Regions from separate parts of the Paenibacillus sp. 2KB_20 genome, predicted to be linked through region 2. Evidence: predicted binding sites of a transcription regulator. Region 2 holds the regulator's gene; each other region holds the start of a gene.
The links. Region 2 encodes Rex, which represses fermentation and respiration genes when NADH is low (regulators of the CRP and FNR family bind a similar motif). Its sites were predicted from a motif close to TTGTGAAATATTTCACAA; they were not measured.

Region 1 (4,292 bases), on a different contig from region 2:
GGCGCCTATTGGTCTAGTCATGCCGATATGCCAAATTTGCGGCATGATCTTACCGCCGACTTCATGGACCTGACGGACCACCTCGGCCCAGCCGTTCAATGCGGCTTCACCATGGAAGTTAGGCACATTGGGGCTATCGGTAGCCGCTGGATGGTTAATCAGTGTTCCTTCGGTAATGATCAATCCGACGCCATTCTCCGCACGCCGGCGGTAGTAAGCGGCCACATCCGGGCCTGGAACGCCGTTAGGGGAGAACCCGCGCGTCATAGGGGCCATCACCACGCGGGACGAAAGAGTAAGGTTACCGATGGTAAATGGCTCGAATAGGGATGCTGTAGAACGGACATTTTGATTTTGGTTGGTCATGTATGGAATCCTCCAATATGTTTAATATGCTTTTCTGTATTTTCATAAAAATAGATATATATGATAAAAAGAAAGAGCTTTTAAGCTTAATCTTCAATTTCACTTTGCTTTTTAAGCCTAAAGCTCTTTCTTGAGTTGTTCGATAAAACGCTGAATGCCTTCCTCATTCCGTCTGTAATATGTCCACTGGCCCGCTCGATGGGATTCCAGTAGACCGGCCTTTTGCAATTTTACCAGATAGCCAGAAACGACCGACTGAGCGAGTCCTGTTTTATCCGAAATGGAGCCCACGCAGATACCGCCCTGAAAATCACATTTCGAAGGCATGTGATCCTGCGGAGCAAAATGTTCCTCCGGATGCTTCAGCCACTCCAGGATTTTAAACCGGGACTCGTTTGATAGTGCTTTGATGGTTTGTAAGGTATCCATACGCTTATTATATCTATTTTTATAGAAATGTAAATATGGTTTTTAAAAAGATGGCTATCGGAAGATCAAAACAAGACCAAGCGTTTGTTGTTTTGCCGTATGAAGGATGCAGACTACAGCTTACCGTGCTCCCACAAATTCAGCTGATTTGATGCCGGCTTGGCGGCCGAAAATAATGATCTCGGCAACAGAGTTGCCACCGATCCGGTTTTGACCGTGCAATCCGCCTGTTAGTTCACCGGCTGCAAACAATCCTGGAATAGGCTTGCCGTCTTTATCCAAAACTTCCGTGTTCGTGTTGATTTTTACGCCGCCCATGGTGTAGTGAATACCGGGGGCGATTTGGATGGCATGGTATGGCGCTTCGGACAAGTCGTTATCCATGCCTGTCGTTCTGTCGAATTCGGTATCTTTATTGTTCTTCACCGCACTGTTCCATGTATCCAGTGTGGCTTTAAGCTGATCAACTGGAACGTCCATTTCTTTGGCTAAAGACTCGATCGAATCACCGTGAATGACAAAGCCCATTTTCTCATATTGCTGAATCGCTTTGACGCGGGATTTTACCCCGGAATCGAACACAAGAAAAGCCGATTTTTCAGGAAGCTTATTGATGGCGGCGGTGACGTTGTCCCGAGTATCCAGCTCGTTTGTGAAACGTTTGCCTTGGCTGGTCACGAGGATGGCTCCTTCTCCTCGAACGGCTTCCCCGATGAGATAAGATTTCTCCTGCTGCACCGTAGGGTGAACCTGGATTTGATCCATATCGACCGTTGTACCGCCGAGCTTTTCAATCATGGTGATGCCGTCACCGGTGCTGCCTTCCTGGTTGGTGGTCACGTACCCTTTCAGATCGGACCGAACTTCGGAAATCATGTCCATATTGGCTCCGAAACCGCCGGTTGTCACAACGACGGCATCTGCTGCAATGTTTTTCTCATCATTCTCGTTGAAGATGACTTTGACGCCGTTTACCTTGCCGTCTTTTTCCGTAATATCCGTTACCTTGGCATTGACGAATAGCGGAATTTCTTGTTCTTGTACATTTTTTACCAGTCCGTTGACAAGGTATTGTCCTACTGCTGAGCCGTCCTCAGGACGGTGCGTGCGTTTTTCGTTCATGCCGCCCGTAATGGTGATATTGTTCAACCGAATCCCAATGGAATCCAGCCAATCGATCGCGCTTGCCGAGTTGTCAACGAAGAAACGAAGCATGTCTTTGTCGTTGGTTCCATGACCGCCCTTTAAAGTCTCTTCATAAAATAAATCGTTGTTGTCCTTAATGCCCTGTTCTTGTTGGAACTTGGTTTCGGAAGCATTCATGCCCGAAGATGATTTTATGGTATTCCCGCCGGCAATCGGCATTTTTTCAAAAATGACCGGATTCATGCCTTTTTCTTTTGCCTCAAGGGCAGCAGACATACCGGCTCCGCCTGCACCGACGATGATGATATCATACTTTTCTTTGAGCTGATCGATCGGCGTATAACCGGTTTGGGACGCACCCGAAACGGCCGTTTCTTGGTCTTCTTCTTTTTTCGCGTTGTCCTGACTCTGATCCTGGTTCCCGCTGCCGCATCCCGCGATAGCAAGCATGAAAGAGAGAATGAGTATAAGCGTTGCTGCAAACTTCCTTTTCACTGTGTAACCCTCCATTTTCTCTATATCTATTTAGTTGACCATAAAGAGCCAATCGAAAAAGGAGGTCGTAACGTAGGAAAGCGAGAAGCGAAAGGGAACGTGAGCGTGACCTTTACTCTTCGAATCTCAGATCTTCCCCAGTTGCCTCCCTCCGGTCAGCCTCGTCAGGTCCACTTTATTGTAATATAGAGCAATCAATTATGTGGTGAATTATTTCACAATGTGTATAGGGTTTTATTTATTACGATGCCACCCGGGCTACGATCTCTTGACTTCCTGCGTGTTTCCAATTTATTTTGCCTCATAAGGATACCGCTTTTTCGCGTTGAGTTCCTTTATAATGAAGATATATAATCTGATCATTGCCTCTGTGGATGATTACGCTCTTGATTGGAGGGGTTTTATGGCACAAACAACAAAAAAAGCGCTTGCCCTATCGCTAAAAAAAATGCTTGAGAAAAAAACGCTTGATAAGATAACCGTTATTGATATTGTTGAGGACTGCGAAGTAAATCGCCAAACGTTTTATTATCATTTCAAGGATATTTATGATCTTGTGGAGTGGATTTGCACAAGCGAGGCTACCATAGCGTTGGATGGCAAGAAAACATATGACACGTGGCAGCAGGGCCTATTGCAAATATTTGAGTATGTGCTGAAAAACAAGGCGTTTGTGACGAGTGTCTATCATTCGATTAAACGAGAGCAGCTGGAAAGGTACCTATTTAACGTAACCTATAATCTTTTGATAGGAGTTATCGAGGAAAAGGCCGTTACGATGTCGATCAGGGATGATGATAAGTCGTTTATCGCTGACTTTTATAAATATGCGTTTGTAGGATTGATGCTGGATTGGATTGCTAAAGGGATGAAGGAAGAGCCCGCTGCGATTGTGGACCGGCTAAGCATTTTGATTCAAGGGGATATTTTTTTCGCGCTTGAAAAGTTTAAATCGCACCACGATCATTAGACAATATTAGGCTTTTGTCGAAAGTTTCGACATTAGGCGGACATTGTCTATAGGAGACCTCCGAATATTTTCTTATGATGAAGTTGCTAGAATCAATTCGGAGGTGACTGGAATGTATTATAGCAATGGAAATTATGAAGCGTTTGCCCGTCCGGAAAAACCGGTCGATGTCGACAAAAAATCAGCATATCTGGTTGGAGCCGGTTTAGGCTCTCTGGCAGCTGCGTGCTTCCTTGTGCGCGACGGCCAAATGAAGGGAGAACGGGTTCACATTCTGGAGGAGCTTAGTCTTCCCGGAGGTGCCTGCGACGGAATTCATGACAGCGATAAAGGTTTTATTATTCGCGGTGGACGGGAAATGGAAGATCATTTTGAATGCTTGTGGGATTTGTTCCGTACTATTCCGTCTCTGGAAATTGAAGGCGCATCGGTTTTGGATGAGTTTTACTGGCTGAACAAGAAAGATCCAAACTATTCTCTAATGAGAGCCACGGTTAACCGAGGCGAGGATGCCCATACGGATGGAAAATTTGCTCTGAGTGAAAAAGCTTCGCTGGAAATCGTGAAGTTATTCTTTACTCGAAACGAAGATTTGTATGATAAGCAAATTACCGATGTATTCACGGAGGATTTCTTTGCCTCGAATTTCTGGCTTTACTGGAGAACGATGTTTGCCTTTGAAGATTGGCACAGCGCTTTGGAGATGAAGCTTTACATTCAAAGATTCATTCACCATATTGGCGGACTGCCTGATTTTTCGGCGTTAAAATTTACGAAATATAATCAATATGAGTCATTGATTCTGCCAATGATGAAATATTTGCAGTCGCATGGCGTTCATTTCCAATATGATACAACGGTCACGAATGTAGTATTTGATATTCAA
Region 2 (4,292 bases):
ATCATCAGCTGCTTCCGAGTTATGAACGTCTCGTCATTGATGAAGCGCATCATCTGGAGGATGTCGCTGGCAAGCACCTTGGCTTGCAGATGAAATATTTTTCGGTGGTCCATACGTTGACTCGTATGTACAAAGACAGCCGCAGCGGTCAGCTTCCGGCTCTTCGCCAGCTGCTGCAAGCATCATCGCATGAGAAGGCTGTCGAGTGGTCCTCCATCATAGACCGGATTTATCCGGATCTGATCACCGCAAAAGAGAATTGGGACCGGCTCAGCGATCAATTGTTCGGACTGCTTCCGGAACGCGGAGACGCGACTCCGGGGGATGCCGGTCAATTCTCGCTTCGCTTATCGCCTCTGAAGAAGCCGAAGGATTGGGATTCGCTGGCCGAGCTCGAGCATCAAATTCATGTGACGCTGGGCGATGTCGTTCGCAAGGGTGACAAGCTGATCGCCGAGATGAAGGAAGATCTGGACGACTACAGCGCGGACAGTTTGTTAACAGACCTATCGGGTCTGTTTAAGGACCTGGCCGCACACCGCGAGGACCTGAGGTCTTTCATGGCTCTGAATGATGAAGGCACGGTATACTGGATGGAGGCTAACGGGAATTTCCGCGGCAAATCGCTGCAGCTTTATGCAGTGCCTGTAGATGTTAGCACCCACTTGAAGGAATTGTTTTTTGACAAGAAACAAAGCGTGATCCTGACATCGGCGACCTTGTCGGTGGATAAATCGTTTCAGTTCATGATCGAGAACTTGGGTCTTCAGGAAGCGGCAGATAGCGGCAACCTGAACACGGTTCTGCTGCCGTCCCCGTTTAATTACAGGGAGCAGGCCCTCCTTGTCGTGCCGCGCGATTTTCCGAGCGTGAAGGGCTCGGTCGGGGATGCACTCTTTGTGAATACACTTGTGCAATCATTGGCCGATACGGCAATCGCTACGCATGGCCGCATGCTTGTGCTGTTCACTTCGTACCGCATGCTGCGTCAGGTTCACGAGCCGTTGAAGGAGGCGCTGGCATCCAGCGATATTACGGTACTGGGACAAGGGATGGACGGAACCAGCCGTACCAAGTTAATCCGGAGATTCCAGGATAGCAGTGCTTCGGTCCTGCTGGGTACGAGCTCCTTCTGGGAAGGGGTAGACATACCCGGGGAGGCGCTCACTTGCCTTGCGATCGTCCGGCTGCCGTTCCAGCCGCCGAATCATCCCTTGGTCGAAGCCAAGAGCGAATTGCTGCAGCAGCAGAAGAAGAACCCGTTCATGAAACTTTCGGTTCCGCAAGCGGTCATTCGCTTCAAACAGGGATTTGGCCGACTGGTGCGGACCGCGCAAGATAAGGGGATTGTCATTGTCTACGATACCCGGGTCATTGAATCCTATTACGGGAAATATTTCTTATATTCTTTGCCGGGGCCGAAGATGGAGCACATGCCGACAGAGGGGATCGTTCCCCGAATTACGGAATGGCTGCAGGAAGAGGCAGGCATAGAGAACCAAGCTGAATAAAAGTGAAACAATGAACGAAATGATCTGTCACAAAAAAATGTAGTTATTAACCTATTATTAGGGGGAGCATGAATGAAATCGGAAAAAATTTCGGAAGCCGTGGTCCGCAGATTACCTGTATACTTGCGCTATTTGAATGAGCTTCAGAAAAGGGAGGTCTCCACGGTTTCCTCCCAGGAACTGGGACAAAAACTGGACCTCAATCCTGCTCAAATTCGTAAGGACCTAGCGTATTTCGGTGATTTTGGACGGAAAGGGATCGGATATGACGTATCTTATCTGATCGAGAAAATTCGCCAGATTCTAAAGCTGGACCAGAAGATCAATGTCGCATTGATTGGGGCCGGTAATCTTGGACATGCATTATCGAATTACAATGCATTTCTGAAGGACAATATGAAGATTGTGGCGGTTTTCGATTCGTATTCTCCCAAAGTTGGTATGAAAATTAACAATTTGGTTGTACAGCCGATGGAGGAACTGGAGAAGACGGTTCATGAGTACGGCATTCGTATCGGGATAATCACCGTTCCGGATTTTGAAGCGCAGAATGTAGCCAATCAGCTTATCGCCGCAGGCATCGAGGCTATCCTGAATTTTGCGCCAACCATCCTGAAAGCCCCATCCCATATCAGGATTCATACGGCTGATTTTACTACAGATTTGCAGAGTTTGGCCTATTATTTGGATAACGGCAAGGAGGATGCAGGACATGACGATAACGAAGTGGATGGTTAAGAACGGAACGTTTGCGGTATTAGAGGAAGGAAGAACCGTGCTACGCGGATATATGGTTGTGGAGAATGACCGGATAACCTATCTGGGTGAAGAAGAGCCAACCGTCCAAGAGGGAACAGAAGTTATCGACGGAACTCATCTGTTTTTCCTACCGGGGTTAGTGAACACGCACGGACATGCGGCGATGTCCCTGCTCCGCGGTTATGGCGACGATCTGGCACTGCAGGTATGGCTTCAGGAAAAAATGTGGCCTATGGAAGCCAAATTCACGGCCGACGATGTATACTGGGGAACCGCACTCTCCGTGCTGGAGATGATCAAAGGCGGAACCACGACATTTGTGGATATGTATGATCATATGGATCAGGTTGCCAAGGTTGTGCAGGACTCAGGAATGCGCGGCGTCCTAATGCGCGGCGTCATCGGATTATGTCCGCCTGAGGTACAGCAGCAGAAGCTGGATGAGGCGGTGGCATTCGCAAAAGACTGGCATGGCAAGGCTGACGGGAGAATTACGACGATGATATCGCCGCATGCACCTTATACGTGCCCGCCGGATTTCATCGAAAAATTCGTTCAGGCATCGCATGATTTGAATCTGCCTTTGCATACGCATATGTCCGAAACGGAAACGGAAGTAGCTCAGAATGTAAAAGACTACGGACTTCGCCCTGTTGCCCATTTGGAGAAGCTTGGCATGTTCTCCCGGCCAACGCTGCTTGCGCATGCCGTCCATCTGACCGATGAAGAAATCGAAATCCTGGCCAAGCATCAAGTTATGGTGTCGCATAATCCAGGAAGCAATTTGAAGCTTGCCAGCGGCATTGCACGCGTGCCTGCACTGCTGAAAGCTGGGGTCACTGTGTCATTGGGTACCGATGGACCTGCGAGCAATAATAATCTGGATATGTTTGAAGAGATGCGACTGGCTGCACTGATCCATAAAGGTGTAAGTGGGGACCCAACAGCCATTCCAGCATCCGAAGCGCTTCGGATGGGAACAGAGTATGGAGCCCGATCGGCGTTCCTTGAGGATATCGGCACACTTGCGGTAGGAATGAAAGCAGATATGATCGCACTGAACACGGATCAAGCGCACTTCCTTCCACGGACCGATTATATTTCACACGCTATCTACTCAGCCAGTGCGAAGGATGTAGAGCATGTATGGGTTGACGGCAAGCAGGTCGTGAAGAATGGCGCGAGTCTTACTCTTGATGAGGAACGTATCCGCCGGGAAGCGCAGCGTGCCTTTGAGCGTCTTACAACCCTCTAGGGAATAATCAAGGGGAGCGAGGAAGACGGATTTGAAGAAAAAAACGAAGTGGATTTTGCTGAGTGTGTCCATCGTGCTGCTGTTGCTGCTTGGTTTACAGCTCTATTATTCATATGTTATGAAAGATACTTGGAATGAAGAAAGAATGGCAATTGTTGCCGCGAAGCAGCATGGCCAATTGGTTACGTCCGGGAAGACCTATAAATCGGTGTGGGGCGAGGATAATAACTATTGGGTGGTAAGCGGGAAGGATCAAGACAATCAAGATCGTATGGTATGGGTGAAATTTACGGATGACAACGTACCTGTTGAAGGTGCTGACGCTGTCCAGTCCGTTTTATTGAAAACGGGAATGTCAGAAGCCCAGATGCGGGATCAGATCTATAACGAATTGCCTGGCGTTGAAATTAAGCGGTTGCTGCCTGGAATGTATGAGGGCGAGTATGCATGGCAGCTGCAGTATGAACACAACGGTCAGCGCGGCTATCGGTTTTATCGTTTTCAAGATGGTAACACCATCGGGAATGACATTATTCTTCCAAATCAATAAAAATGCAGTAAGCGAGGCGCCCTTTAAAATTCATAGGGTGCCTCTCTTTTTCTCCAACATGTAAGCGCATTCAGAAAGAATATGGAAAAACTGTTCTAAATATTTTCACAGACATGCATGAAAAAGTATATAAGATGTGATATACTCGTACTTGTACAAAACGAGCATATAAATTACATGCATCGAAATATATCGTTGTTATATGTACTATTGTGTC
Region 3 (4,292 bases), on a different contig from region 2:
AAACTTAAACAGCATGCAACATTGATACTTAGCACGGCCTTGACAGGCAAATATACTGAAAAGTACTGGCAGTTCATTTCGCCAGATATAACGAGGCATTACAGTAGTCTGGAGGAAAGCAACCCTTCTGAATTAATTGAAATTTTGGATGACTTATCTATAGAAGGCTGGGAACTTGTTTGTCCACTGGTTAATGAGGATGGTTACATTTTGAGGAGTGTTGAATATAAAGAAGATACAATGACAATCTATGGCGACGAGCAAGAAATTAAAGATCTATATAAGTAAACCTTCATTCATACATAAATGATTTTTGAACTATACGCAGTTTATGTGCAATTTTTTATACCTATAAACTGAACACTCCAGGTTATTGCGACTAGAACATTTTATATTGATATGAAATTGATGTTAAACACCGCGAAATTCCCGCAATCGGAGATAATCTAAAGTTGAAACCTTGTAACCACGCGGTTTAATATAACAGAAGAGTTAATAATAGGATCGTTTCCCGCATACGGTGCATGTGGAGAGTCTGGCGGTGTTAGTGAGGGATTGATGCAGGTCTGTAATCCCTGTAAGGACTATTACTAATGGTCACATATCGAATGTAATAGCTACTGAAAACAGTAAACTACGGATTCACTATATACGCCTTTGTATTTAACTGAAAAGATGAGCTTTTTTATATTGCGCTTAGCATTGGAGGATGGTCAAATAGCGCAAACAAGCGTGGAAATATAAGAAAATGAATGCCCCGGTTAGGGACATTCATTTATCAGGTTTTTTAGGCACCAAGGAACATGTTCATGTCATCTTCCACATTAGTAATACCGCCGATACCGAAGTTTTCGACGAGGACTTTGGCAACGTTAGGCGACAGGAATGCAGGGAGCGTAGGGCCCAGATGAATATTTTTAACGCCAAGATAAAGCAAGGCAAGCAGCACGATAACCGCTTTTTGCTCATACCAGGCAATGTTATAGGAAATCGGCAAATCATTAATATCCTCAAGGCCGAATACTTCCTTCAGTTTCAATGCAATCACGACGAGGGAGTAAGAATCATTGCATTGACCAGCGTCCAGGACCCGCGGAATACCGCCGATTTCGCCTAGATCCAGTTTATTGTATTTGTATTTGGCACAGCCTGCAGTTAGAATGACTGTGTCTTTCGGAAGTTCAGCCGCAAAATCGGTGTAATAGTTGCGGGATTTCATCCGTCCATCGCAGCCGGCCATGACGAAGAAGCGGCGGATCGCCCCGGATTTCACGGCATCGACGACTTGATCGGCCACGTTCATCACAGCGGCATGAGCGAAACCGCCGATGATCTCACCCGTTTCAAGTTCCGTTGGAGCTGGGCATCCTTTCGCTTGCTCGATTAGTAGGGAGAAGTCTTTGGGAGCACCGTCTGTTCCTTCCGGAATATGGCGGACACCCGGAAACCCAGTGTTGCCTGTTGTATAGATACGGTCCTTGTAACTGTCTTTCGGCGGAACGATACAGTTGGTCGTCATTAATATCGGTCCGTTAAAGGCTGCGAATTCGCTATTCTGCTTCCACCAGGCATTCCCGTAATTGCCTACAAAATGCTCATATTTCTTGAATGCCGGATAATAGTGGGCAGGCAGCATTTCACTGTGCGTGTACACGTCCACGCCGGTTCCTTCCGTCTGCTTCAGCAGCTCCTCCAAATCCTTCAGATCATGACCGCTGATGAGAATGCCGGGTCGGTTGCTTACCCCGATATTGACCTTCGTAATTTCCGGGTTTCCGTAAACTGAGGTGTTCGCTTCATCAAGCATCGCCATGGCGTTTACGCCGTATTTACCGGTTTCCATCGTCAAAGCTACCAGATCCTGCACTTCAAGGCTGTCGTCAAGCGTGGCGGCAAGTGCACGGCGCATAAAACGGTTTAATTCGTTATCATCCTTCTCCAGATGAAGCGCGTGGTACGTATAAGCAGCCATCCCCTTCAAGCCGTAAGTAATTAATTCGCGCAGCGAGCGGATGTCTTCATTCTTGGTCGAGAGGACACCAACCGTACGTGCCTTTTCATCAAAAGAAGCTTCGTTATCCGCTTGCCAGACGGCAGCATCAGGGAGATTGGCGGTTCCCTCCGGATATTGTTCGTTATAATAGGTGCGCACCTCGCCGCGGAGCTCTATCGCTTCCCGGATTTTTTTCACAAAAACCTCGCGGTCAAAGTTGGCGTTCGTAATTGTTGCAAACAAGGAGTCCATAATAAACAGCGATACGCGCTGTTCAAGCACCTCCGGCAGCTGGACATCCAGACTGAGAAAAGAGATACCTTTCAGCAAATAAATCAGTAAATCTTGCAGGTTTGCCACATCATGCGGTTTGCCGCATACTCCGACAATGGTGCAGCCTGTTCCTTTGGATGCTTCCTGACATTGAAAGCAGAACATAGACGGTTGATGCTGTAAGGTCTCTTGGGCGTTGTTATTCATTATTTCTCCTCCAATTTCGTGATTTTTTGTCGTAAGGTCAGTATAAGATTGCCTCGCAATAGGACTGTTGAAGACAGTATACTTCGCTCCCACAACCGACATAGTGATTGGAATCACAATTTTTTAAGTAGTGAGTTTAATCACAAACCTGGTCCGTTTCTTCTTTTAAACTGGAATTAATGACCTAAGAAGAAATGAGGAGAGAACATGTCGATTTTACCTCAAAAGAATGAACTGGGATTTTTCGAGATCCGTCTCGAATCCATCGGCGGGCTTGGCGCCAATCTGGCCGGAAAAATGCTGGCCGAAGCCGGGGTCACCGGCTCCGGACTTAACGGTTCGAATTTTTCCAGCTATGGTTCGGAGAAAAAAGGGTCGCCCGTGAAGAGTTTCGTAAGGTTCTGCGATTCCGAGGTGGAAATCCGCGATCACAGTCCCATTGAGCAGCCGCATGTCATCGGTGTATTTCATGAAGCATTGTATAAGACGATAGATGTCATAAGCGGATTACAGCCTGATGGAACGGTGCTTGTGAATACGGCGCGAGACCTTTCCGAAGTGGCCGTGGATCTGAACATGACGCAGGGAACGCTGGCCGTAGTTGATGCGCTGAAAATTTCCGTTGAGGAAAAAACCAAAGTGAATACGGCCATGCTGGGGGCTTTGTTCCGGATTTGCAGCTTCCTAAACCCGGACGATATGCGGCAGGTGATCCGCACAACATTTGAGAAAAAGCTGCCCCACCTCGTGGAAGCGAATTTGCGGACCTTTGACAGAGGATATAACGAAGTCCAGTTCCTTTCCTTGGGAAATGGCTCAGAGCTTATAGACCCAATCGCTTTCGCAAGACCGCAGCCGATTCTTGGATATGAAACGCAGGAGCTGGGCGGGATTCTGAACGTTACGGCGAACAGTGTCCTGAAGGATCTTAGCGGCTCCCGGCAGGGATATTTGCCAGAGTACAAGTTAGAGGACTGCATTCACTGTGCCGCCTGCGATACGGTATGTCCGGATTTCTGCATCGTGTGGGAGAAGAAACCGGATAAGCGCGGGAATATGCAGATGTTTATGAAAGGTATTGATTATCAGTATTGCAAAGGCTGCTTGAAGTGTATCGAAGCTTGTCCGACCACCGCTTTGGCTGCCATGTTAGAAGAGCCGCATTATGCGGAGCAGCACCGTGTGCCGCAATCATTTCCCTATTTAACTGCGGAGGGAGTCAGATCATGAATATGCAAATTCAAGAAACTACGGAGAACAAGCTGGCGGCCGCTCAAACGGCAGTCTTCGAATCGGGCAACGAAATGGCTGCCATGGCGGCTGCCCAGATTAACTATCACATTATGGGTTATTTTCCGATTACACCTTCTACGGAAATTGCCCAATATCTTGACATGATGCGTACACGCGGTGAACACGACATCAAGCTGATTCCAGCTGATGGCGAACATGGCTCGGCGGGGATTTGCTACGGTGCGGCCGCAGCCGGAGCACGGGTATTCAACGCTACCAGCGCGAATGGTTTCCTGTATATGATCGAACAGCTTCCTGTGCAGGCGGGCACACGTTTCCCGATGGTCATGAATTTGGTGACGCGTGCGGTCAGCGGACCGCTGGATATTCGTGGTGACCATTCGGATCTTTACTACGGTCTGAATACCGGCTGGGTGATTTTGACCGCCCGTTCACCGCAGGCAGTTTATGACATGAATATCATGGCGCTGCGAATCGCTGAACATGAAGACGTACGCCTGCCGGTCATTGTAGCTTATGACGGATTTTTCACATCGCATCAGAAACGCCGGGTACAAATATTTAC

Region 1: the regulator Rex is predicted to act here: its motif matches at 2,640-2,657, upstream of AB4124_RS08680 (flavocytochrome c).
Region 3: the regulator Rex is predicted to act here: its motif matches at 2,602-2,619, upstream of hcp (hydroxylamine reductase).

The regions. Positions count from the first base shown of each region.
Region 1 is NZ_JBFRHH010000002.1:663,099-667,390, reverse strand. Features, by position in the region: gene AB4124_RS08690 (NADH:flavin oxidoreductase) at 1-366, opposite strand, end outside; gene AB4124_RS08685 (ArsR/SmtB family transcription factor) at 484-795, opposite strand; gene AB4124_RS08680 (flavocytochrome c) at 916-2,436, opposite strand; gene AB4124_RS08675 (TetR-like C-terminal domain-containing protein) at 2,840-3,406, shown strand; gene AB4124_RS08670 (oleate hydratase) at 3,519-4,292, shown strand, end outside.
Region 2 is NZ_JBFRHH010000003.1:38,368-42,659, reverse strand. Features, by position in the region: gene dinG (ATP-dependent DNA helicase DinG) at 1-1,511, shown strand, start outside; gene AB4124_RS09415 (redox-sensing transcriptional repressor Rex) at 1,584-2,249, shown strand; gene AB4124_RS09410 (amidohydrolase) at 2,224-3,525, shown strand; gene AB4124_RS09405 (cell wall elongation regulator TseB-like domain-containing protein) at 3,557-4,075, shown strand.
Region 3 is NZ_JBFRHH010000014.1:157,744-162,035, forward strand. Features, by position in the region: gene AB4124_RS28565 (hypothetical protein) at 1-288, shown strand, start outside; gene hcp (hydroxylamine reductase) at 788-2,473, opposite strand; gene AB4124_RS28575 (2-oxoacid:acceptor oxidoreductase family protein) at 2,681-3,703, shown strand; gene AB4124_RS28580 (thiamine pyrophosphate-dependent enzyme) at 3,700-4,292, shown strand, end outside.